Regions from separate parts of the Aquabacterium sp. TM01 genome, predicted to be linked through region 3. Evidence: predicted binding sites of a transcription regulator. Region 3 holds the regulator's gene; each other region holds the start of a gene.
What was found. Region 3 encodes sigma-54, which starts transcription at its own class of promoters, with help from an activator protein. Its sites were predicted from a motif close to TGGCANGNAANCTGCTTT; they were not measured.
Positions count from the first base shown of each region.

Region 1 (3,206 bases), 2.1 Mb from region 3:
GGGTTGCCGCCAGGCCTTGCACGAGGTCAGCGTGGGCGGCGTCAAATCCCAGGCCCACGATGTGCACGGTTTCCCCCGCGAAAGTCACGGAGATCTCGCTGCCCGTCAGATAGCTCATGCCCAGGCGATGGGCAGCGTCACGGGCCCGGTCTTGCCCGCCGATTTCGTCGTGATCGGTCAAGGCCCAGAGTTCGACCCCATTGCGATGCGCGCGCGCTGCAACCTCTTCGGGCGACAAGGTGCCGTCCGACACGTTGGAGTGACAGTGGAGGTCGGCGTTCAAGGTCTGCATGGACGCAATGCTAGCAAGCGACCGATTAACCCCACCGGTGACTGGCTCGGTGGGCTGCAGCGGCGGCCGCCTGCAGGCTGGCCAGGGTCAGCTCGCGCACCAGCTGCTCATTGACCGGCTGGCGATAACGCGACTTGATGTGGCGCATGCCCTTGCCAGCCCCCTCCAGCTCGGGAAACTCCGGCACCAGGGCCACGCCGTTGAAGATCTGGAGGTGGGCGTTCATCTTGAACAGCGCGATGGCCATCACGTTGTCGTGCTCGTTCATGAAGCACAGATTGCCCCACTTGACCTCAGGGCGCAGGTGCGGCGCCACGGACAGGATGGCCCGCTGCATGGCTTGCGCGGTTTCGCGCTGCTCGGGGCGCAGGCTGTCGTAGAACGCGTTGATCAACGCAGGGGATTGGAGCGGTCGGCGCATCGGGGGTGGCTCAGTGAAAATGGGTACAACAAACGATATCCCTGCGCGCTCACCCCCTCCCATGAGTCTGATGACTCGGCCGTGAGTGCGCTGCCCGTGCGACTTCCTTCTGGAATTTTTTGTATGAGCCCGAGCGGATCCGGGATGAGAAACCAAGGGTTTCCCAGGAGCCAGATTCTAAAAGACCGGCGGTAACCCCACACGTGTGTCAGGCGCTGCCAGTCTGATGACGATCATGTCATGTCTTGGGCAAGGTGACGCCCGTTTGCCCTTGGTATTTGCCACCTCGGTCACGGTAACTGGTCTCGCAGACCTCGTCGCTCTCGAAAAACAACACCTGGGCGCAGCCTTCACCCGCGTAGATTTTGGCGGGCAAGGGGGTGGTGTTGCTGAATTCGAGGGTGACGTAGCCTTCCCACTCGGGCTCGAACGGCGTCACGTTGACGATGATGCCGCAGCGGGCGTAGGTGCTCTTGCCCAGGCAGATGGTGAGCACGTTGCGCGGAATGCGGAAGTACTCGACCGTGCGGGCCAGTGCAAAGCTGTTGGGCGGGATGATGCAGACATCGCTGTTGATGTCCACAAAGCTCTTCTCGTCGAAGTTCTTGGGGTCGACCACCGTGGAGTGGATGTTGGTGAACACCTTGAACTCGGGCGCGCAGCGAATGTCGTAGCCGTAGCTGCTGGTGCCATAGCTGACGATTTTCTCGCCTTGGGCATTGGCGCGAATCTGGCCCGGCTCGAAGGGTTCGATCATGCCGTGTTCTTCCGCCATGCGGCGAATCCAGCGGTCTGATTTGATGCTCATGCAATCTCCTGTTTCACTGGCGTGATTGTGCTTGATTCACGGGCACCTGAAACGCAGGCGCGACGCACCATGTCGATGCGTCCTGAGATGGCACGGAAATCGCATGCAGTCGGCGCACAAAACAAGCGCACACCCGGACGGGTGATGCACCACACGCTGAGGTTCCCATGTCAGATTTCAAAGCCTTTTTGAGGTCGGGGCACGCCCCGACTTTGTTCGCGTCTTTCCTCTATTTCGACTTCACGTTCGCGATCTGGGTGCTGAACGGTGCCATGGCGCCGTTCATCAGTGAAGCCTTCAACCTGACCCCGGCCGAAAAGGGCTTCATGATTTCCGTGCCGATTCTGGCGGGGGCCTTGATGCGCTTCCCGCTGGGGTTGCTGTCTCAGTACATCGGACGCAAGAGTGCGGCGATGGTGGAGATGGGGCTCATTGTGGTCGCCCTGTTGTTCGGCTTCTTCTTTGTGGACACCCACAGCGAAGTGCTGGCCATGGGCGTGTTGCTGGGGATTGCCGGCGGCAGCTTTGGCATCGCCTTGTCGCTGGGTTCGGGCTGGTTCCCGCCCAAGTACAAGGGGCTGGCCATGGGCATCGCCGGCGCAGGCAATAGCGGCACGGTGCTGGCCGTGTTGTTTGCCCCGCCCCTGGCCACACACTTCGGTTGGCAGGCGGTTTACGGCATGGCCGCGGCCACGATGGTGCTGCCCATGATCGTGATGGCCCTCGCCGCCAAGGAACCCCCTGATCGCGAACACCAGACCTTCCGTGAGCACACCGCCTGTCTGTACGAGAAGGACGGTTGGGCCTTCAGTCTGATCTACGTGATCACCTTTGGTGGCTTCATCGGTCTGGCGAACTTCCTGCCGACCTACTTCTATGACCAGTTCAAGGTGAGCAAGATCGAGGCAGGCCAGTTGACCATGCTGGCCACGCTGATGGGCTCGGCCACGCGGGTGCTGGGTGGCTATATCTCTGATCGCTGGGGTGGCATCACCACGCTGACGGGTGTGTTGGTGTTGGCGATCATCACTTTGGTGGTGTGTGGCGCCATGGGTCAGAGCCTGGCCCTGACCACGCTGCTGTTCATGCTGTGCTTTGCTGCGCTGGGTGCCGGCAACGGCGCCCTCTTCCAGTTGGTGCCCTTGCGCTGGCCGGTGACGACGGCGGTGGCCGGCTCGATGATCGGGGAGCTGGGCGCCTTGGGCGGCGGGTTCATTCCCAATGCGATGGGCTTGTCCAAGCAGCACTTCGGCACGTACTTCTATGGCTTCCTGGCGTTTGCTTTGCTGGGGGTGGCGGTGCTGGTGATGATGCGGGTCATGCAGCTGCGCTGGACGCGGACCTGGGCTGAAAAGGGTGGCCGCGCGCGCACCACGGGCGCCCTGGCCACGGCCTATGGCAGCCAGGGCAGCACGCAGAACGCGGCCTGATCGGGTGCTGAGCCCTCACCAGGCTCAGCCCTTGGGCAGGAACACCAGCCAGTAGATCAGCAGCAGGTTGACGAGCACCGAGATGCCCAGCGCCATTTGCCAGATGGCGGCCGGATCTCGGGTGAGCAAGGGGGTGGACAGGGGCGCATTGATGGGCCGAGAGGCGCCGCGCTCTAAAGCCAGCAGGATCTCTTCTGCCGTTTCAAAGCGCTGGCGCGGATCGCGCGCAATCGCTTTGAGGATGAGGTGATCCAG
Region 1 is NZ_AP046529.1:2,070,558-2,073,763, reverse strand. Features, by position in the region: gene AC3WW4_RS09485 (3',5'-nucleoside bisphosphate phosphatase) at 1-292, opposite strand, end outside; gene AC3WW4_RS09480 (DUF1801 domain-containing protein) at 318-713, opposite strand; gene dcd (dCTP deaminase) at 952-1,521, opposite strand; gene AC3WW4_RS09470 (nitrate/nitrite transporter) at 1,689-2,951, shown strand; gene AC3WW4_RS09465 (bifunctional protein-serine/threonine kinase/phosphatase) at 2,976-3,206, opposite strand, start outside.
Region 1: a site for sigma-54 is predicted at 1,610-1,627, ahead of AC3WW4_RS09470 (nitrate/nitrite transporter). Genes of this name have one in related genera too.

Region 2 (3,206 bases), 1.6 Mb from region 3:
CGACCTGCTGTTGCTGGACATGCACCTGGGCGACATGACCGGGTTCGAGCTCGATGCTGCATTGCAGGCCAACCCGCGCACACGCGGCATTCCCCGTGTGGCCTTGTCTGCCGATGCCATGCCCGACCGTGTGCACGCGGCCCGTGCCCGGGGCTTTGCCGCCTATCTGACCAAGCCGCTGGACGTGGTGGCCTTGTTGCGTTGTCTGGATGAGCAGCTGGGTGGGGCGGGCACCTGACGTGCTGCCCGCCCGACAGATCGATCAGACCTTGAACACCGCGACCACGTCGCTCAGGGCTTGAGCCTGGTGCTTGAGGCTTTCAGACGCGGCAGCGGATTCCTCCACCAGGGCCGCGTTCTGCTGGGTGACTTGATCCAGTTGTGACACCGCATCGCTGACCTGACCAATGCCTGACGATTGCTCGTGCGTGGCCGCGGCGATCTCGGCGATCAGGTCGGTCACACGCTGAACCTGCGTGACGATGCCGTTCATCTGCTGGCCAGCTTCATCGACCAGGGAGGCACCGCCCTCCACTTTTTCCACGCTCTCGTTGATCAGGGTCTTGATTTCTTTGGCTGCGTTGGCGCTGCGCTGGGCCAGCGTGCGGACCTCCCCGGCGACCACGGCAAAGCCTCGGCCTTGTTCACCGGCACGCGCGGCTTCCACCGCGGCATTCAATGCCAGGATGTTGGTCTGGAACGCGATGCCGTCAATGACCGAGATGATGTCGGAAATTTTGCGGCTGGACTGTGAGATGTCACCCATGGTGACGACCACCTTTTGCACCACTTCACCACCTTGGCTGGCGGCGGCAGAGGCACCCGAGGCAATCTGCACAGCCTGACGTGCGATGTCGGCGTTCTGCATCACGGTCGAGCTGATCTGCTCCATCGAGGCGGCGGTTTGTTGCAGGTTGGAGGCTTGCTCTTCGGTGCGCTGCGACAGGTCGGCATTGCCCGTGGCAATTTGTGCCGAACCGGTGGCGATGCTGTCGCTGCTCAAACGCACCTGGCTGACCAGGTGCGAAAGCTGCTCGTTCATGACCTTGAGGGCGGACATCAGCTGGCCGGTCTCATCGCGGCTCTTGACGTCAATGCGCGAGCGCAGGTCGCCCGAGGCCACGGCCTCGGCCACGTGCACGGCCTCGCGGATCGGGCCGGTGATGGCGCGGGTGGTGAAGAGAGCGATCAGCAGGGAGCTCACCAGGACCATCACGGTGGCCACGCTGATCATCACGATCACCTGGGTGTTGGTCTGTTTGCTGGACTCGGAGAGACGGGCCGTCAGGGTCTCGTTGTAGCCCCACCATTGCGCCACGGCCTTGTTGAGCTCGTCGAAGCTGGCACGCCCATCCTTTGCGACCAAGCGGTGGTAAGCCTCCAGGCGGCTGGGGTCGGCTTCCACCTGTGAAGCCAGTTCTGCGGCTTTGCCACTCAGAACACCGTAGGCATCTGCCTGGGATTTGACGTCGCTGAGGTGCTTGCCATCCTCGGCGTCCACCACCATCTTGTCGTACTCGTCCATCGATTTCTTGGCCAGGGCCTGAGCGGCCAGGGCCTCCTTGAGCGAGCTGCTGCGTTCCGATTCAGAGGTGGAGGACAGGGCCCGAAGTTCCAGGCGACGACTCAGGTCCAGCTGTTCCTTGACCTTGTAAATGATGGTCAGCGAGGGCACGACGTTGTCGCTGAACGCCAGGGTGTTGTCGTTGAGCTTGCCAGCTTGCGACGCCCCGAACAGCTGGACGCCAATGAACATGGCAACCAGAAAGCCGAAACCCAGCGCGAGGCGCTGACCGATCTTGAGTTGAGAGATGAATGTCATGGTGCAACAGTGATTCTGTTGAGGTAGATCAAAGCGGACGGGTCCACAGTCTGATCTAGGGTTAACGCTGATCTGGTCCGCCCTCTGAAGAAGGCGGGCATTTCATGCAATAAGCCCTACACTTGGCCGATAAATTGCTTGCATGGCTGAGAATCGGGGACACACCGATGCTGCTTCTGGGTCACACCTCACCATGTCATTCACTTCCCCTGCGCGCGATCCGTCGGCGTCCGCGGCCTCTGGCTGGGTGGACGAGTGGCTGCGCCGCGCTCGCCCTGTCGAACCCGGGCACCACGACGAGCTGCGCTTGCCCGATGGCCAGCTCCGGCCGGTCTGGCGGGCGCTGGCCGAACAGCTGGGCACGCCGCTGGACGAGCTCAGCCGTTGCCAGGAGGTGCTGGCGCGCCAGATTCGTGAAGACGGCATCACCTACAACGTCTACAACGCCGCAGGTGGCAGCAGCCGGCCGTGGTCGCTGGAGCCTTTGCCCCACCTGATCTCGCCCGACGAGTGGCCGTGGTTGGAGCGCGGCATTGCCCAGCGTGCCGACCTGCTCAACCGCATCCTGGTGGACACGTATGGCGAGCAGACTCTGTTGCGCGAGGCCATGTTGCCCTCCGCCTTGGTGCTGGGCCATCCTGGGTATCTGCGTGGCCTGCAGGGTACCCAGCCTCTGGGGGGCGTCTACCTGCACGTGGTCGCGTTCGATCTGGCGCGCGGCCCGGATGGCGCCTGGTGGGTGGTGGGGCAGCGCACCCAGGCGCCGTCGGGGCTGGGCTACGTCATGCAGAACCGTCTCATCGTGTCTCGCCTCTTTCCCGAGGCGTACCGGGCGCTGAACGTGCAGCACCTGGCCAGCACCTACCGCCAGTTGCTGGACACAATCAGCACCCTGGCGCTGCCCTGTGCCCAGGGCGAAACGCCCAGCCTGGCCTTGCTGACCCCCGGGCCTTTCAACGAGACCTATTTCGAGCACGCTTACCTGGCGCGTTACCTGGGCCTGCCCCTGGTAGAGGGGTGCGACCTCATCGTGCGCGATGACCGCCTGTTCCTCAAGACCGTGCAGGGTTTGACGCCCATCCACGGCCTGTTGCGTCGGCTGGATGACGACTTTTGCGATCCCCTGGAGTTGCGCACCGATTCGACCCTGGGCATCCCGGGGCTGACCCAGGTGGTGCGGGCCGGCAATGTGGTGCTGGCCAACGCGCTGGGCACGGGCTTCCTGGAGTCGCCCGCAGTGCACGGCTTCCTGCCGGCCTTGTCCTCGCACCTGCTGGGAGAGGATCTGATCTTGCCGTCCCTGCCGAGCTGGTGGTGTGGCGAGGCCTCGGCGTGGGAGGCGGTGCGCCCGCAACTGGCCCGCCAGGTCATCCGGCCGACGTAC
Region 2 is NZ_AP046529.1:1,565,842-1,569,047, forward strand. Features, by position in the region: gene AC3WW4_RS07270 (hybrid sensor histidine kinase/response regulator) at 1-238, shown strand, start outside; gene AC3WW4_RS07275 (methyl-accepting chemotaxis protein) at 263-1,822, opposite strand; gene AC3WW4_RS07280 (circularly permuted type 2 ATP-grasp protein) at 2,016-3,206, shown strand, end outside.
Region 2: a site for sigma-54 is predicted at 1,946-1,963, ahead of AC3WW4_RS07280 (circularly permuted type 2 ATP-grasp protein). Genes of this name have one in related genera too.

Region 3 (3,206 bases):
TGCCCATCCACCAGCGCGCCCGCCTGGGCCTGAGCTACCTGCCGCAGGAAGCCTCCATCTTCCGCCAGCTCAATGTCGAGGACAACATCCGCGCCGTGCTGGAGCTGCAGGTGGACGAGCGCGGCAAAGGCCTGAGCAAGGCCGTCATCCAGGAGCGCCTGGATGGCCTGCTGCACGAGCTCAGCATCGAGAAGCTGCGCACCAACCCTGCGCTGTCCCTGTCCGGCGGTGAGCGCCGCCGTGTGGAAATCGCCCGCGCCTTGGCCACCCAGCCGCGTTTCATCCTGCTCGACGAGCCTTTTGCCGGCGTCGACCCGATCGCCGTCATCGAGATCCAGCGCATCATCAGCTTCCTGAAGGCGCGTGGCATCGGCGTGCTCATCACCGACCACAACGTCCGCGAAACGCTGGGCATCTGCGACCGCGCCTACATCATCAGCGAAGGCAGTGTCCTTGCCGAGGGTAGCCCGGCCGACATCGTCCACAACGCCGAGGTCCGTAAGGTCTACCTCGGCGAGCACTTCCGCATGTGAGCGACCGGCGCCCATGAAGCCCTCCCTGCAGTTTCGGCTGTCTCAGCATCTGGCGCTGACCCCTCAGCTGCAACAGTCCATCCGGCTCCTGCAGCTGTCCACCCTGGAGCTGCACCAGGAAATCGAGCAGATGCTCGAACAAAATCCTTTCCTGGAGCCCGAAGACGACTTCGCCCCGTTGGAGACGGCCGCCTCGCTGGAGTTCGAGCGTCAGCGCAACGAACACAACAGCAGTGAAGACGCCGGCGCCGAGCGCGAAAGCTCGCCCACCGAGGCCGACACCAGCGGCATCGACACGGCCGAGATGGGCACGACCGAGCGCGACGACTGGGAAAACGGCACCGAGCGCGACGACTTCGACGGCATCAGTGAAAGCCCTGCGCGCCAAAGCCAGGGCGACGACGAGCTCGACCCGCTCGAGCGCAACAGCCTGTCCATCACCCTGCAGGAGCACTTGAGGCAGCAACTGCTGGGCACCCGCCTGAGCGACGAAGACATGGCTGCGGTCGACATGCTCATCGAGTCCCTCAACGAGGACGGCTACCTGGCCGACACGCTCGAAGACATCGCCGCCAGCCTCCTGCCCGACGAGCCGGACGAAGACACCCTCGACGAGTTGCTCTCGCGTCTGCGCTGTGCCCTGGGCTGGCTGCAGAACCTTGAGCCCGTGGGCGTGGGCGCACGCAACCTGTCCGAGTGCCTGTTGCTGCAACTGCGGGGCATGCCCGCCGAGCCCGCGCGTGACGTGGCCATGGCGATCTGCCGCGAGCACCTCGAACTGCTGGCCCGCCGCGACTTCAAAAAGCTCATGGCCGCCACCGGGGCCGACGAGGCCTTGCTGAAAGACGCCCAGAGCCTCATCGTCTCGCTCGAGCCCAAGCCGGGTCGCGCCTTCACCCGCGCCGAGGCCAACATCATCATCCCCGACGTCATCGTGCAGAAGGCCGGGCGCAGCTGGAAGGTCATCCTCAACCCGGACGTCATGCCCAAGCTGCGCATCAACGACTACTACGCCCAGGCTCTGCGCTCCAGTCGCGGTCCGCGTGGGGGCACAGCCAGCGAGGGGCACGCCAACCTCAACGCCCGCCTGCAAGAGGCCCGCTGGTTCGTCAAGAACATCATGCAGCGCTTCGACACCATCTTGCGCGTGTCGCGGGCCATCGTCGACCGGCAAAAGAATTTCTTCACCCATGGCGAAATCGCCATGAAGCCGCTGGTGCTGCGCGAAATCGCCGACGAACTCGGCCTGCACGAGTCCACCATCTCGCGCGTGACCACGGCCAAGTACATGAACACGCCGTTCGGCACCTTCGAGCTCAAGTACTTTTTTGGCTCCTCGCTCAACACCGAAGCCGGCGGCAATGCCTCCAGCACGGCGGTGCGCGCGCTCATCAAGCAGCTCGTCGCCGCCGAAGACCCCAAGAAGCCCTTGTCAGACAGCGCGCTGTCCAGCATGCTGGAAGAGCAGGGCATCCAGGTTGCCCGCCGCACCGTGGCGAAGTACCGCGAAGCCCTCAAGATCGCCCCCGCGAACCTGCGCAAGGCCCTCTGAGCGAGGACGGGACCGCGCCACGCCCCGGTGACCGGCGCGACCCGCCCACCCCGACCGGTGTCCCTGATCTGTCTTTCATTGCTCGTCCATGTTGCTTCGCCTCCAAGACCTGATCACCATGCTGCCCTGGCAAGACTGGGCCGCCCTGGCCCTGTTCGTGTTCGGCTGGATCGGCTACGCGCAATTTGCCAGCCGCCGCGCCCGCGTCGAGCGCACCCTGCTGTCCAGCACCAACCACTACCGGCGCCTGTGGATGCTCCAGGTCACCCACCGCGACCAGCGCATCGTCGATGCCGCCATCACCCAGAACCTCGCCAGCAGCCCGAGCTTCTGGGCCTCCACCACCATCCTGGTGATCGGTGGCTTGCTGGCCGTGCTCGGCACCACCGAGAAAGCCAGCGAGTTCGTTCGCGACCTGCCCTTTGCCGTGCGCACTTCCTTGCTGGTGCTCGACATCAAGCTCATCGTGCTGCTGTCTGTCTTCGTCTACGCCTTCTTCCGCTTCACCTGGTCCATGCGCGTCTACTCGTTCGGCGCCATTCTGGTGGGCGCCGCCCCCAACGTTGACGTCTTCAACGAAGGCGGCGCCGACCGCCAGGAGTTCGGCGACCGCGCCGGCAAACTCATGGGCATGGCCGCCGAAAGCTTTGCCGACGGCCTGCGGGCCTACTACATGTCCTTTGCGGTCATCGCCTGGTTGGTGTCACCGGTGGCCTTTGCGCTGGGCACCCTGGCTGTCCTCTGGATCCTGTATCGGCGAGAATTCCGCTCCGACGTGCTGGCCATCTTGCGCCCTTGACCGCGTTCTCTTTTCATTGCGACCCCATCATGCCCATCAAGCCCCCCCGCCGCCCCGTCGTGTCCCCGGCCACCGGACGCCCCTCGGGGGAGACGCGCGACCGCGCCCCTTCGTCCACCCGCTCACCACAGGGACGCGATCCACATGGCAGTGAGGCGCACGGAAGTGGCGCACAGGGACGTGCCTCATACGGGCGCGCTCCCGGCGGACGTGACCCGCACACACGCGACGCGGCCCGCTCTGACTCAGGCCACGGGTCTCGCCCAGCGTCTCGGTCGGCCTCTGACACCTGGCGAGGTGGCGATGATCGGCGTCATGGCCC
Region 3 is NZ_AP046529.1:2,929-6,134, reverse strand. Features, by position in the region: gene lptB (LPS export ABC transporter ATP-binding protein) at 1-533, shown strand, start outside; gene AC3WW4_RS00210 (RNA polymerase factor sigma-54) at 547-2,085, shown strand; gene AC3WW4_RS00205 (DUF599 domain-containing protein) at 2,174-2,884, shown strand.

Region 4 (3,206 bases), 1.6 Mb from region 3:
CACGGTGCCGTCGGCCGTGGCCCTGATCCTGTTCGCGTTTGGCGTGCTCCGCGGGGCAGGGTGGGAGGCCTCCGGCGTGGTGCACGGCTTGAAGGTCATGGCCGTGGCCGTGGTGGCCCAAGCGGTGTGGGGCATGTCCAAGTTCCTGTGTCCCGACCGCTTGCGTGGCGGCGTGGCCATCGGCGCTGCTTTGATGGTGTGGCTGCTGCCTTCGCCCTTCATCCAGGTCATCGTGCTGGGGCTGGGGGGCGTGATCGGGTGGCGCTCGCTGTCGCTGCCACATTTGCCGGCGGCGCAGCATCAGGATTGCGGTGTGAGCCGCACCACCGGGGCGGCTTTGTTGACGCTGTGTGGCCTGCTGCTGCTTGCCTTGCCGGCCGTGGCGGCGTGGTCAGGCTCCTACCTCTGGTCGGCGCTGGCGAGTTTCTACCAGGCGGGGTCTCTGGTGTTCGGGGGCGGCCATGTGGTCTTGCCCATGCTGCAGGCCAGCGTCGTGCCGGGAGGCTGGGTGAGCAACGATGCCTTCCTGGCCGGCTATGGTGCTGCGCAGGCCGTGCCCGGCCCCTTGTTCAGCTTTGCTGCCTTCCTGGGCGCTGTCATGCCGCCACCGTTGGGGGGCTGGGTTGGGGGTTTGGCTTTGCTGGTGGCCATCTTTGTACCGTCCTTCTTGCTGGTGGCAGGGGCCTTGCCATACTGGGAGAGCCTGCGTCAGCGCGATGGCATCCAGCGGATGATGGCCGGTGTCAACGCCGCCGTGGTCGGGATTCTGGGCGCGGCGCTGTACGACCCGGTGTGGACCAGCGCCATCCATGCCACAACCGATGTGGCGTTGGCCTTGGCGGCGTATGGCCTGCTGGTGTTTGGGCGGGTGCCTCCGGTGGTGGTTGTGGCCTTGTCCACGCTGCTGGGCGGCCTGTGGCTCACCTGATGCGCAGATCGGACGGGGCCGGCAGTCATGCCTACCGCTCGCTTGAGAGAGGCTTGAATTGCGGTGGGGCAATGCCGATGCAGCCCAGCAGCATTGCCCACTCCGCTCTTGCGCCCATGAAAAACCCCGCCGTGGCGGGGTTGGAGGGTGCCCTGAAACGGTATCAGACTCGGCGGCGGCGCGCCAAGGCGACCCCGGCGAAGCTCATGCCCAGCAAGGCCAGCATGCCGGGTTCCGGCACTGCGGTGCTTTGCTGCACCACAGGGCTTTTGCCCCAGCGGACGTTGTCGATGTAGACCACGTCTCCGCCAGCCGAGTTGCGCAGCGTCACCGATGTGAAAGGCGTTGTCAGGTCAACAATACCAAAGTAGCGCTCATTCCCCGAACTTGCGTTGGGCAGAACGTAAGACTGGCTGGCGCCGTTGCTGTTACCCAGCGTCAAAGTTGTACCGCCAGTGGTGGACAAATCACCGAGGAAAATACCAAAGGCGTTCACGGTCCCCATGTCAAAAGTGAAAGTTTGGAGACTGCCGCCGTTCGGCGTGGTGAACTGAATGCATCTTTCAGCTCCATTGCTATTCACATTGACGCCGCAGTAGTAGTTGTTGTTGTTCTGAAATGTGAACGCGGCATTGGTGTTGATGTTCAGTCCCGAGTTCAAATTGCTGGTCACCGGCGGTTGACCAGGGGTGTAACTCTGGAAGGTCTCCAGAGACAAAGACAGAGCTGAGGTGGCAGTCAGGAAGGCTGCTTCCGAATTGTAAAAAACGGGCGCGGCTTGAGCCGACAGGGACAGCAAAGAGGCCGTGGCCAGGGCAAAGAGGTGGGTACTGCGCATGGTTACTGCTCGAAAAAGTTGAACAACAGGGGATCTGATTGTTTCAAAAGCAATAGTGATGCCACATTTTGTTTTCAAATAAAATCAATGACTTAAGATTGTTTTCGGTGTCAATTTGAATCAATGTGTAAGAATTGTCGACACGACTTGTGGTCTGGTCAGCCTCGTGTGACCGCCTGCACCCCCGCTCGCCTGAGCAACTGCCGGCACCGCGCTGACAGGTGCACCACCTTCAGCTGCTTGCCGGCCTTCGCATAGCGTTCTCGCAGGGTTTTGAGGGCGGCAATGGCCGAGTAGTCAACGAAGCTCAGGTGGGCGCAGTCCAGTGTCACCTGGGTCGGGTCGTTCGACACGTCAAACTGCTGCAGGAAAGACGTGACCGAGGCGAAGAACAGGGTGCCATGCACACGGTAGAGCTTGCGGCCATCGGGTTCGAGGTGACTGTCGGCATACAGGGCGCGTGCCTGCATCCAGGCGAAATTCAGCGCGGCCAGCACGATGCCGCACAGCACGGCCGTGGCTAGGTCTGTCAGCACCGTGATGACGGTCACCGCCACGATCATCAACACGTCGTTCACGGGCACCTTGTTGATCACCCGCAGCGAGGCCCAGGCGAACGTTTGTTGCGCCACCACGAACATCACCCCCACCAACGCGGCCAGGGGAATCTGCTCGATCAAGGGTGACAGCAGCAGCACGAACAGCAAAATCATCACGCCCGCCACCACGCCAGACAGGCGCCCACGCCCGCCGGAGCTGAGGTTGATCATGGTCTGCCCGATCATGGCGCAACCACCCATGCCCCCGAACAGGCCCGAAGCGATGTTGGCTGCGCCCAGGGCCACGCACTCTCGATCGGGGTGGCCGCGGCTCTCGGTGATTTCGTCGGTGAGGTTCAAGGTCAACAAGGTTTCCAGCAGGCCGACCAGGGCCATCAACACGGCGTAGGGCGCGATGATGCGCAAGGTCTCCAGGCTCCAGGCAATGTCAGGCCAGGCGAACACCGGCAGACCACCGGCGATGTGCGCCATGTCCCCCAGGGTGCGGGTGGGCAGCTTCAGCAGGGACACCACCAAGCCCACGCCCACGATGGCCACCAGGGCTGGCGGCACCGCCCTTGTCAGCCGGGGCAGCAGGTAGACGATGCTCATGGTTGCGGCCACCAGCGCGGCCATCCAGTACAGCGGCGCGCCGGTGAGCCAGGCGCCGTCGTGCTTGAAGTGCTCCAGTTGCGCCAGGGCAATGACGATGGCCAGCCCATTGACGAAGCCCAGCATCACGGGGTGGGGCACCATGCGCACCAGCTTGCCCAGTTTGAACAGGCCGAACAAGGCCATGATCAGGCCCGACAGCAGCACCGTGGCAAGCAGGTACTGCACCCCGTGCTGCACCACCAGCGCGACGATGACGACAGCCATGGAGCCTGCCGCGCCCGAGACC
Region 4 is NZ_AP046529.1:1,588,305-1,591,510, forward strand. Features, by position in the region: gene chrA (chromate efflux transporter) at 1-928, shown strand, start outside; gene AC3WW4_RS07370 (PEP-CTERM sorting domain-containing protein) at 1,092-1,766, opposite strand; gene AC3WW4_RS07375 (SulP family inorganic anion transporter) at 1,925-3,206, opposite strand, start outside.
Region 4: a site for sigma-54 is predicted at 1,813-1,830, ahead of AC3WW4_RS07370 (PEP-CTERM sorting domain-containing protein). Genes of this name have one in related genera too.